Regions from separate parts of the Sphingobacterium paramultivorum genome, predicted to be linked through region 4. Evidence: riboswitches for the same ligand, from Rfam matches in the RefSeq annotation. Region 4 holds a riboswitch; each other region holds the start of a gene.

Region 1 (3,157 bases), 2.1 Mb from region 4:
GAACAAATCAGGTCTCTTCTTTTTCGAGAAAAAAAAATCATAAGTCAACAGTGGCATAAAAGCAATTATTGGCTCAGTCAGGTTTATGGGTTAATTGACCTTCATGAGTTAATTATTGCACTTGATCACGACTATGATGCGATTCGCAAAAATCTTGCAGACACGGGCAGCCTCCCTTTAATTCGTCACACAATCAAATTATTAGCTTTAGAAATTGATAGCTTTTCACAACCTAACAAGAGGTTTCGGTATGCGCATCAATTATATCACAATAACTTTAAAATTAATGCCCTCTTACAGGATTTAAAAGAAATTCAAGAACAGCAGACCGGTCAAGCAAAAAGTATATTATGTTCGATCATAAGCAACATCGAAGCAATTATTGAAGTACTCAGCCGAATTCAGGTAGCTTTTTATCAAAATCAGGAAATTCAGGATAAGATTGACAGCAGTGAGTACCAGCAATTTATCAATCGACCTTTGCGCAATCTTGCTGATCTAAAAAGTAAACTCCATCTGAATAACCCGCTTTTTCGATTTGCAGTTCGGATGGCTCTTCTTTTTGGAACAGGCGCATTGATCGGTATTTTATTTTTGGATTTTAAATATACCTATTGGATCTTACTGACGATCGCTATTGTTGCCAGACCAGCATTTTCAATGACAAAAAAGCGTAATATAGAGCGTATTGTAGGCACATTCTCGGGTATAATAGTTGGTATATTCTGCTTAATTTCTATTCATTTTCTCCCAGCTCTCCTTACCATAGCTGCATTAGGTCTTTTCGGATTCTTTTTGTTCAACCGATCTAATTATATGGTCAGTGTCATCTTTATTACCTTGGGAATTGTGATTGCGCTCAATTTGTTTGAAGGCAATATCAATCTCATTTTAGGCAGCCGAATACTTTTCACACTCATTGGAGCATTCTTGGCTATAGCAGGTTATTTCTTGATCCCCGTACGCCAGAGCACAGGCATGGTTCAGCTGGCAAAAGAGGTATCCCTTTACAACGAGCATTATTTCCAAACCATCAATAACCGTCTGTCGGAAGAGAAACAAAGTTCTTTTGATATACGACTGGCTCGCAAAAAAGCGCAGACTGCCATGGCGCTATTTTCAGACGCTATCAATCAAATGAAAAAAGAACCCGAGCATAAATGGATGGATTGGTCACATATCCACCATTTTCAAGCACTCTCTTATCAGGTCAACTCCCATTTGGTGGGTCTTTCACTATCGTTAAGCAAAAAGACGAATCGCCACCTAGCGTATGATATCCATAGTAGAATTGATGCACTTAAACCTCTTTTAACAGATTTAAATCAAATTGCGGAACGGATCAACTTAAAGAAATCATAATACCCGATTGACAGTTATTTATCCGGTTTCATCCGACGATATGCGATCCCGATCGGTATGTTATTTAAAATTCCTTTAACTAAAAAATAGCTTTTCTTTTGCTTTAATAAAAAAAGAGTTTATATTTGTGTCGTCTTCGAAAGAAGATTTCTAATCAACACCTCCCTTAATCAGTAGGTCTTGATTTATAAAGAAGTGGCGAGAGACTGGCTCAATGACCCACTGGCAACCTTCAATTTGTTTGAAAAGGTGCCAATTCCTGTCCAAAACAATATCGTTTTGGAGCATATAAATGACATAAGACAATGATTATTAAACTACTGAAGTCCATTAAAAATTCAGGTTCAACACAAGTGAACCACACGATAAGCGAAAGTGTAAGTCATCGTACAACTGTATTGATGCGAATGCGTATGCATATGCACTTCCATGCTTGTTAAAAATCATTTCCTTTTTCTTGGATAAAGATTTAACAGACCCTTCAACGAGGTGTGTATGCTTCTCTTTTTACTTAGCAATTTCTTTTTGAACCCTTAAAATCTGATATATTATGTCTTCAAACAAAAATTTAAAATTCGAAACTCTTCAGGTTCACGCTGGCCAAGTCGCTGATCCTACTACGGGATCTAGAGCAGTTCCTATATATCAAACAACATCTTTTGTATTTGAAAATGCCGAACACGGCGCAAACTTATTTGCATTAAAGCAGTTCGGCAATATCTATACACGGATTATGAACCCTACTACGGATGTTTTCGAACAACGTATTGCGGCACTGGAAGGTGGAGTCGCTGCTGTTGCTGTTGCATCTGGCCAGGCGGCACAGTTTATTGCATTAAATAATATCTTGGAAAGTGGTGACAATTTTGTTGCCGGATCCAACTTATACGGCGGTACATTTAACCAGTTTAAAGTTTCTTTTAAACGCCTGGGCATCGAAGCTCGTTTTGCAACGGACGCCGAGGCAGATAAAATTGAAGCCCTCATTGATGATAAAACAAAGGCCATCTATGTTGAAACAATTGGAAACCCAAGTTTCAATATTCCAGACTTTGAGAAAATTGCTGCCGTAGCAAAAAAATATGACTTACCATTAATCGTCGATAATACTTTTGGAGCTGGAGGTTATTTATTTAAACCTTTGGAGTATGGTGCGAATGTTGTTGTTGAATCGGCTACTAAATGGATCGGTGGACATGGTACAAGCATTGGCGGTGTCATCGTCGACGGCGGAAACTACAATTGGGGCAACGGAAAATACCCTCAATTTTCCGAACCATCTGAAGGTTATCATGGCTTAGTTTTTTCCGAAGTTTTCGGTGAAGGCGGACCGTTTGGAAATATTCAATTTGCCATTCGGGCACGTGTGGAAGGGCTTCGAGATTTCGGGCCAGCACTCTCCCCTTTCAATTCATTCTTATTATTACAAGGGCTTGAAACCCTGTCTTTACGGGTGCAACGCCATGTAGACAACACTTTAGAGGTAGCTAAATGGCTTGAGGCGCATCCACAGGTAGAAAAAGTAAACTATCCGGGCTTAAAAAGTTCTCCGAGCTTCGCTAACGCACAAAAATACCTTAAAAATGGCTATGGTGCAGTGCTTTCTTTCCAGCTCAAAGGTGACGCAGCACAAAAGGCCAATAGCTTTATCGACAGCTTAGAATTGATCAGTCACTTGGCCAACGTCGGTGATACGAAGTCATTGATTATCCATCCAGCAGCGACTACTCACCAACAATTGAGTGATGAAGATCAAGCCAATGCTGGAGTGTTCAAAGGTTTATTACGTCTTTCT
Region 2 (3,157 bases), 950 kb from region 4:
ATTTTGGGTAGCAACTCCATGCGTTGCTGCTGTACTGCCACCTCAGTTTCTTTGAGCTGCAAATAGGACTGCTCGATGTATTTACTGTTCTGTAGCGCTTTGTCGATCATGTCTTTCAGGGACATGCGCAAAGAATCGAGGGCGAAGGTGTCCGAAATAGCGAATACTAACAATCCCATGGTTAGTATTCCTTTTGCCCAATAGGGAGGAAAAAAGTTCACGTGTGCTATGTAATTTTTTTGCGTAGCAAACTTAGACACTTATTGGAACTTGGATTTCTTCACAAACGCCAATATGTTATGGAAAAAAGACATTTTTTCATCAATTCAAACAAAAAGACCAATATCTGCCAAGAAGCCCTTGCAATATCCTTTTTTACAGCACATAAAAAAGGCCTTTCAAATCATGATTTGAAAGGCCTTTCTCGACGGTATAATAATAGATTATCCGTATAAGGAATCTTCTATTGCATTCCACAACTGTATTCTTTTTTGTAGCGCAATTTTACTGATCTCTTTCATTTCTGTCCATTTAACCTCATCGTCCTTCCCGAGATCTGTGATCATCTGCATCGCCAAAGGCCCGTGCTCATCGCCATCAAGGTCAATATGACGTTGAAAATAATAGATAAAGCTATCCAGATTGGCTGTAGGGAAATTTGTTTTAATTTCTTCCAAAATAGAGGTAAACATTCCCGGGATAAGATCTTCGCGTCCAAATGTAAATGCAGCAGCAATTTTATGCACCTCGCCCTCAGCAATCACTTCGAATGTAAAATTCAAAAAGTCTTTGATCCGCTTGTCCAATGTGGTCGTTGCAATGACATCGAATATGTTACTCGATTTTTTGGCGTGAGCAATAAATTTGTTGACCAGATGAAGGTCGGCACCCATGGCATCCATGGCGTCCAGATACATCTCAAAATGGCTCAAACGGCGGCCATCAATATATTCATCCGACTCCTCAGCCAATACAATTTCGTTGATTAGATAGCGTGTTGATGGATTCTCACTCGCAAACCAAGGTAAAGTCGTACAGGTCAATTTAATCTGTAAAGCTTTTAGTAAAGACATAAAATCCCATACAGCGTACACATGCCCTTCTGTAAAAGAACGTAGATTCTTGATCGTTTTGATCTTACGATACAAAGGGTGTTGCAATAATACCTCGCGTTCGGCAGCAATGTATTCGTTAATTTCCGCAATTCTATTCATGGCGCAAAAGTATTGTCTTATCTCTATTTTTAAAAGTATTTTCGATGAGATTACAGTAACATGATAAATTTTTCGCCCAGCTATCCGCTTCATAACCAAATCACAGCCAACAACGCGCCTCGCTTTTGACCTCCCTATTCCTGTTGCTAACGTTCATTTACCCTTAAAAACAAAAATATTTTTTATTATAAAAAATAATCTACTATATTTGTAGAGTATTCAGAATTGCATGATGCAATACCAACCGAGTGCAGGCACCGCGGTGGTAAATTAATACGGGTTTCGACCAAAATAAACGTCGCAGAACGATTATTTTCCCAACAAGATCTGGATACAGTTTATGGTTTAATCCTTTAAATTTTTAAATTGTATGGCTACTACAACAAATCTTTACCAACACTTACTGGAAAAATTCAGTTATTACTCAACAGATGAACTGATACAGCTCAACAATGACACCATCTTAGGACAAGGCTGGGGTTCAGCCAAGGCAACCTTTAGAACAGCTTTGATCAGTACGTTCTCCAAAAGAGGACTGGATCTTTCCAACATCATTTCCAAGGAAGACGGTTTTACCTCGGTGAAGCATGTCCCTGTACGCTTGGAACAGAATGTCCTGATTCCTTTACAATAATCGTTATCGGTAAAAAAAGCGCGCATCGAAAGGACTTCGTGCGCGCTGCTGTGGTTGGTTTAGGAAATTGCCGATTTAAAAGAAGGCGATAATCTTATTATTTATAGTTTGGATTCTGAATTAACACACCTGCGCTTTTCTCAATTTCTGTTTGTGGTAATGGCCAGCGGTAAAATTTGTCTTCAAAATGATAGGGCACTTTACTGTCTTTGACCGCATTGAGTACTTCGCCTGCGATATGCCAACGAATCAGGTCGTAATGCCGTAGTCCTTCGAAAGCAAGTTCAACCCTTCTTTCGTGGCGGATACGGTCGCGCATTTTTTCCTTGGTATAACCGGCAGGAAACCCGGGCATCTGAACGCGGCTCCTCAGGGTATTCATGGCATCGTAAACCGATGGATCTGGTCCGGCAATTTCATTTTGTGCTTCGGCATACATCAATAACACCTCCCCAAACCGCAGTACAACCGCATCCTGTTGGCTCAATGTTGAAAAGCCAAAAGGTAAGTTGGCCGGATCCAAAAATTTCAACACCCCATAACCTGTAGGCCGCGGATTGGACGGTGTATGGATCTTACCGCCGCCAAAGTCGGGATGATCCACGAAAATTGTTTTGCTCAAGCGCGGATCCCTATCTTTGAAGGGATTAGCTCGGTCAGTCAAGGGTGATTCACCATAAGGCAGACCATCTTTGCATTCATAGGTATCCACCAGGTTTTGTAAAGGTGAAGCAGCAATCCAATCGCCTAAATACATGTCCCAGGGGGCTGTATTATTCGGTGCCAAAAAATTGACCGAAAAGATAATCTCGGTATTGTTCTTCTGTGTTGCATCGCGAAAGACATTTTCAAAAGCTGTACTCAGAGTATACTCTTTCATGACATCGGTGCATAAGTCTTTTACCTCTTTCAAAATTGCTAAATCGGGCACCCCTTTGTCGCCATAAGCCGCAAACAGTAAAACCCGTGCTTTCAAGGCTTTTGCTGAACTTGCGGTCGCATGCCCCCCATTATTGAAATAAGGTTTAGCCGCTAAGTTGGCGATCCCAAAATCCAGATCGGCCCGAATCTGTTTTAGAATATTCTCTGCAGTTTCCTTTGGCTGACGCTGATTCTCCAGACTGAGGGAAGTAAGCACAAGCGGCACCTCACCATAAATACTGTACAATTGGAAGTAAACAAAAGCACGGATAAAGCGGGCTTCGGCTTCCATGTTCTTCTTCTCCCCATCGTTCATATCGGAGCCGTTATAGCCCTGAAGCTTCTCGATCAGGCGATTGGCACGTCCTATTCCCACATAAGCATCGTT
Region 3 (3,157 bases), 980 kb from region 4:
ACAATTTATTGGATAATGCCATCAAGTACAGCAAAGGAGATTTACATGTCAACATCAATTCAAAAAATGTTGGCGATACCATTGTCGTCACTATTGCCGACAACGGTATTGGGATGAGCCGGGATCACCTGCAAAAGATTTTCGACCAGTTCTACCGTATTCCAACTGGAAATGTTCATAATGTCAAAGGATTTGGTCTTGGCTTAAGTTATGTACAGGACATCCTGAGAAGGCTGAACGGAAAAATTACAGTTAAAAGTGAAAAAGATAAGGGCACGACCTTTGAAGTAATTTTGCCTATTAAAAAATAAAACGTTCCTTTTTTGTATATTTCCTCTTTAAAAAATTTCAAAGGTTGAGGAAAGCTGATTTATCAGCATCAAGGGACATTGGTGAAAATTAATATAATCATTATGCAAAAGATATTATTAGCAGAAGATGATCCTAATTTGGGGGATCTTTTAAAAGACTATCTCGAATTAAAGGGAAAATTTGACGTCACATTATGCACGGATGGAGATGAAGCGATTTCTCAATTCAAAAAAAATAACTACGACCTCTGTATTTTCGATGTCATGATGCCAAAAAAGGACGGATTTACAGTTGGACGTGAAATCAGAAAAACAAACAACACTGTTCCTATTATCTTTGCCACAGCAAAGGGGATGATGGAAGATAAAACCGAAGCCTTTGAATTAGGGGGAGATGATTATATCACAAAGCCTTTTCGAGTGGAGGAATTATTGCTCCGCATCAATGCTTTGCTGAAGCGCAGTGTTCGAGACAAAGAAGAGGAAGTGGTTGCTGATAAATTTGAAATTGGTGATTATTTCTTTGATTATACAAGTCAGCAAATTTCTTACAAAGGACAGATGCAAAAACTATCCACCAAAGAAGCGGAACTACTACGTTTGCTTTGTTTAAAGAAAAATGATGTGCTGACCCGGGAAGAAGCTTTATTAAAAATATGGCATGATGACAACTACTTTACGGGTAGAAGTATGGATGTATTTCTCAGTAAACTTCGTAAATATCTAAAAGAAGATAGTAAGGTTGAAATTGTCAATGTGCACGGAAAAGGTTACAAACTTTTGGTGAGCTAAAAGAATGGGGAATGAGAAACAGTCATTCCCCATTTTTTATGCCACAACGTATTGAAACATGGCATACACTAAATCACGGATGAAAAGAAAAGAACAAAACAATTTTATCCTTAGTAGAATATAAAAAATTGATGCACTTTTATAAAAAATTTGCATTTCAAAAAGAAATGTTCTAACTTAGCGTCGCTTATAGAGAAAGGCAGAGGGAATAGACCCGATGAAGCCTTAGCAACCTGTCCCTTGACAAGGTGCTAAATTCTACCCTACTTGATATGGGAATGATAAGCCGAAGTCACCGAATTCTAGTGTGTCCTTCTCTCTCTAGCAAGAAATATAGTTGAAAAAGAAATATTAAAAACATTCATTATGTTATTGACTAACAATTTAGGTTACCCTCGTGTGGGCGCGTTCCGCGAATTGAAAAAAGCCAATGAGGCCTATTGGGCTAAAAAATCTTCTGTTGAGGAATTATTGGACACCGCAAAAAAAATTCGTGAAGGCAATTGGAAAACACAAAAAGATGCTGGAATAGATTTGATCCCTTCCAATGATTTCTCTTTTTACGATCAAGTATTGGATTTAACCCTTACTGTTGGTGCAATTCCTGCTCGTTACCATTCTTTATTGAATAAAGTAGACAACAATTACAGCTTAGATCTATATTTTGCCATGGCGCGTGGTTTCCAACAAGAAGGAATCGACGTGACTGCAATGGAAATGACCAAGTGGTTGGATACCAACTACCACTATATGGTGCCAGAATTCACAAAAGATCAAGAATTCAAATTGACGTCCGAAAAATTCTTAAATGAATATAACGAAGCAAAATCATTGGGCATCGATACTAAACCAGTTCTACTAGGTCCTATCACTTACCTTTTGATCGGTAAAGAAAAAGAAGCTGGCTTCGACCGCATCGATTTATTGGATAAACTTGTTCCAGTATATGAGCAAATATTAGCTAAACTAGCTGAGGCTGGTGCCCAATATGTTCAGATTGACGAGCCTTTCTTAGCATTGGATTTAGATGCTAAAGTAAAAGCTTTATATCAACCTACTTTCGAAAAATTAGCTGCAGCAGCAAAAAATATCAAATTAATCGCGACTACTTACTTCGAAGCTTTAAAAGACAACGAAGATATCGCAGTTAACCTACCTATCCATGCTTTACATTTAGATCTGGTACGCGGTGAAAACCAATTGGATACGGTACTAGCTAAAGTTCCTGCTTCATTAACATTATCTTTGGGTATTGTTGAAGGCCGTAACATCTGGAAAAATGATTACGAAAAATCATTGGTTAAAATCAAACAGGCTGTTGATGCATTAGGAAAAGACCGTGTATGGGTAGCTCCTTCTTCATCATTGTTGCACGTTCCTTTTGACTTAGACAATGAGCACAATGAGCAATCGCTACCAGCTGAAGTAAAAAACTGGTTAGCATTTGCTAAACAAAAATTAGCTGAGGTAAAAGACTTAGCCGTACTAGCGGAAGGTGAAGTTGATGCTGAAACAGCAAAACGCTTCGAAGCTAACAAAGCTGCTGCTGAAAGCCGTCGTACTTCTCCATTGATCCACAAACCAGAGGTTAAAACACGTACAAGCAATATCACTGATAACGATGCAAAACGTACTTCAGCATTTGCTGACCGTAAAGCAGCGCAACAAGCGAAATTCAACTTGCCGGCATTCCCTACTACAACTATTGGTTCATTCCCACAAACGAAAGATGTTCGTAAATGGAGAGCAGACTTGAAAAAAGGTGCTATCACGCAGGCAGAATATGATAAAGCAATCGCAGAAGAAACTGAGAACACAATCCGTCTTCAAGAGCAATTAGATATCGACGTATTAGTACACGGCGAATTCGAACGTAACGACATGGTTGAATACTTCGGTGAACAATTGGCTGGTTACGCTTTCACACAAAACGGCTGGGTACAATCTTACGGTTCACGTTGTGTAAAACCTCCAATTATCTATGGTGATGTATACCGTCCTGAAGATATGACTGTCCGTTGGTCTTCATACGCGCAATCATTGACTAACCGTCC
Region 4 (3,157 bases):
TTTCTTTGGGAAGAAAAAGGACTTTCCTGAAGGCAATTACCAAATGATATTGGGCTATTCAAATGAAGAGTATCATAAAGTAAAAAGAGAATCACCCCAAAATGTCGAGGCAGATACCTATGGTAATGATCCTACGATATATCGGTCCTTTCTCTCTCTCCATGATAAAGACAAGTTTGTCATGGCGATCGATGATATCTTACTCTTCGGTAAGTATAGATTCAACGGCGATCGATTAGAATTGACCGATGAGAAAAAAGGTAGCCTCGCATTAGATATTATTAAGGTAAAAAGCGATTTTGTTCAGCTGAGAGGTGATTTTTCACAGTTTAGCTCAGCACGTATACCCACTAGCGAAAGACTTTATATCAACTTTGCGTTAGATAAAACCCCTATCCGGGAGACCCCCAGCAAATTTGATAGCCAAGTGAATCTATGGCGAAATGCCCCTGTAAAATCAGAAAGTGAAAAGGAGATAAAAGCTAGGGCATTGAATTTTGTAGATTATTCTATCGCTTATTTCCAACACATATCAAGTTCTGGTACACATCACGATTATCGAATGGATGGTGTTGAATCACCCATTATTTATGCTGAGAATGGCATTGTGCTCAAGGCATGGGCAGATGTTCCCGATTCTTGGAAGGAATTATTTTACAACGAAAAAAATGCATTAGTCGCCTATCAATATTTATTTGATGGTTTTAAATTTGGATCGAAAGAGGAGTACCATGTTACAGGACTCTTATTGATCACATTTTATCTCAAAAATCTACGGAATTCCCTGGCAGCGAATCTTTAGCCAATCCTGTTGTGGCATAGTCAATATCTTCGCTGTCGATGATCCTCGATCGTTAATTTTATCTGTTTTTTTAAGTCTTTTACTTTTGGTGGAGCGTAAATTCCTGTTGTTGACTGGGAATAAACCTGAAGCCGCATTTATTGCAGTCTTTTTGCCGCTATTTTTGCCTTTTCGAAAAAATATTTTTGTCTTTTGATTTTTTAAAACGATATTAGCAACGCTTATAGAGAAAGGCCGAGGGACTAGACCCGTTGAAGCCTTAGCAACCTGTATTGTTCAAGGTGCTAAATTCTACCCTACTCCATGTGGGAAAGATAAGTTACATGTAGATAAACGATTCCTCGACTTGTGCGTTTCGATGTAAGCCAACCAAACTAAAAACAGTTTTTTAATGAAGATTATCGATCATATCCAGAATGCCAAAGGAAAAACATTGTTTTCTTTTGAGCTATTGCCACCGGCAAAAGGGCAGGGCATCCAAAGTATTTTTAAAACCATGGATGAACTGATGGAGTTTAAACCTCCTTTTATCGACGTAACCTACCATCGGGAAGATTATATCTATAAAGAGCATGCGAGTGGATTACTGGAACGCGTTTCCTATCGTAAACGTCCTGGGACAGTGGCGATATGTGCTGCAATCATGAATAAATATAAAGTAGATGCGGTGCCCCATTTGATATGTGGTGGTTTTACAAAAGAGGAAACTGAAAATGCCCTGATCGATTTGAACTTCCTGGGGATAGATAACGTCTTGGTATTGCGGGGAGATGCACGTAAAGGCGATGCCGATTTCATACCGAGCGATGGTGGACATGCTTTTGCAACAGACCTATTGGAACAGGTAACTGATATGAATAAAGGAAAGTATTTGCATGAAGACATTATCACATCGGAAAAGACTGATTTTTGCATCGGAGTAGCGGGATATCCCGAAAAGCATTTTGAATCGCCAAATTTCAATACTGATTTTAAATATCTGAAACAAAAAGTCGATATGGGAGCAGAGTTTATTGTGACTCAGATGTTCTTTAATGTTGAAAAATACAAAGAGTTTGTAACAAAATGTAGAGACAATGGAATCCATGTGCCTATTATTCCAGGATTAAAACCATTGACAACGAAAAAGCAGTTGGTGACCTTACCAAGGATATTTCATTTAGATATTCCGGAGGAACTGAGCGATGCTGTTTCAGCATGTAAAACGAATGCCGACGTCAGACAAGTCGGTGAGGAGTGGTTGGTGCAACAATGTCAGGAGCTGATTAAATTTGGCGCTCCGGTATTACATTTCTATACGATGAGTAATCCTGGTCCAACAAAGAAAATTGTTGAAAAACTAGCCTAACTCATAAAAATAATACGAAAAGGGAGCCAATAAGCTTCCTTTTTTTATTGTAATATTAGTTGTGAAAGCCCGAAATAAGTCCATAATTTCGATAGTGTGGTTTAGGTCGGTCTCTATATTCAGGGTTGAGTAGCCTGTTTATAGTCAGATACTTGTGTTAAATAGTGTTAATTAACTTATTGGAGTCAGGATAACTTTTTAACTTAAAGTGCTAAAAAGGATTTTAACAATAGACCAAATTGACCTTATGAAGTACACTAGATTAAATTCTCTACTCGGCTTTGCTTGCGGACTAATTGCTACATGTGTATATATCGCCACCGTTGAAAAGACGGTAAGCTGGTGGGATTGTGGTGAATTTATTGCCTGTGCCTACAAGCTAGAAGTGGCACACCAACCGGGAGCACCATTATTTCTTCTTATTCAGAATATATTTTCCAACCTGGCTTTTGGTAATGCAGGTAAAATTGCCTATTGGATGAATATTGGATCCGCAATCTGCAGTGGGCTTACTGTTACATTTTTATTCTGGACGATAACAGCAATTGCCAAAAGGATACTCAACAGGCAAGAGAAAGTTCAATTATCGAATTATTTCCAAATTTTTGCTGCGGGTTTAGTTGGTGCAATGGCTTTCTGCTTCAGTGATTCATTCTGGTATTCGGCTGTTGAATCTGAGGTATATGCGATGTCTTCATTGTGTACAGCGATTGTTTTTTGGGCAATTTTAAAGTGGGAAGTGCGTGCAGATGAAGAAGGTAGCGATCGTTGGCTGGTTTTTATTGCTTTTGTTATGGGCCTTTCAATCGGAGTGCACCTATTAAATCTGTTGGCAATCCCGGCTATAGCGATGGTTGTCTATTTCAGAAGAGCAGGACAGGTTAATGCGAAAGGTACAGTAAAAGCTTTCCTGGTAGGAGTGCTGATCTTGGGGGCCGTTTTGTGGGGAATTATTCAATGGTTGGTCGGTCTAGCTGCTAAAGTGGATCTCTTATTTGTAAACTCGC

The links. Region 4 has a riboswitch for S-adenosylmethionine ahead of HS960_RS22400 (methylenetetrahydrofolate reductase). Riboswitches for the same ligand answer to the same signal wherever they lie in the genome.
Region 1: another riboswitch for S-adenosylmethionine. It lies ahead of HS960_RS04225 (O-acetylhomoserine aminocarboxypropyltransferase/cysteine synthase family protein); the one in region 4 lies ahead of HS960_RS22400 (methylenetetrahydrofolate reductase).
Region 2: another riboswitch for S-adenosylmethionine. It lies ahead of HS960_RS26240 (5-oxoprolinase); the one in region 4 lies ahead of HS960_RS22400 (methylenetetrahydrofolate reductase).
Region 3: another riboswitch for S-adenosylmethionine. It lies ahead of metE (5-methyltetrahydropteroyltriglutamate--homocysteine S-methyltransferase); the one in region 4 lies ahead of HS960_RS22400 (methylenetetrahydrofolate reductase).

What each region holds. Positions count from the first base shown of each region.
Region 1 is NZ_CP058555.1:1,036,953-1,040,109, reverse strand. Features, by position in the region: gene HS960_RS04230 (FUSC family protein) at 1-1,362, shown strand, start outside; SAM riboswitch class I at 1,545-1,657, shown strand; gene HS960_RS04225 (O-acetylhomoserine aminocarboxypropyltransferase/cysteine synthase family protein) at 1,913-3,157, shown strand, end outside.
Region 2 is NZ_CP058555.1:6,323,118-6,326,274, reverse strand. Features, by position in the region: gene HS960_RS26250 (TolC family protein) at 1-179, opposite strand, end outside; gene HS960_RS26245 (DUF3050 domain-containing protein) at 444-1,214, opposite strand; SAM-I-IV-variant riboswitch at 1,425-1,518, shown strand; gene HS960_RS26240 (5-oxoprolinase) at 1,585-1,848, shown strand; gene HS960_RS26235 (RagB/SusD family nutrient uptake outer membrane protein) at 1,946-3,157, opposite strand, start outside.
Region 3 is NZ_CP058555.1:4,393,736-4,396,892, forward strand. Features, by position in the region: gene HS960_RS18455 (sensor histidine kinase) at 1-311, shown strand, start outside; gene HS960_RS18460 (response regulator transcription factor) at 414-1,103, shown strand; SAM riboswitch class I at 1,288-1,391, shown strand; gene metE (5-methyltetrahydropteroyltriglutamate--homocysteine S-methyltransferase) at 1,470-3,157, shown strand, end outside.
Region 4 is NZ_CP058555.1:5,372,326-5,375,482, forward strand. Features, by position in the region: gene HS960_RS22395 (hypothetical protein) at 1-802, shown strand, start outside; SAM riboswitch class I at 1,021-1,123, shown strand; gene HS960_RS22400 (methylenetetrahydrofolate reductase) at 1,194-2,150, shown strand; gene HS960_RS22405 (glycosyltransferase family 117 protein) at 2,398-3,157, shown strand, end outside.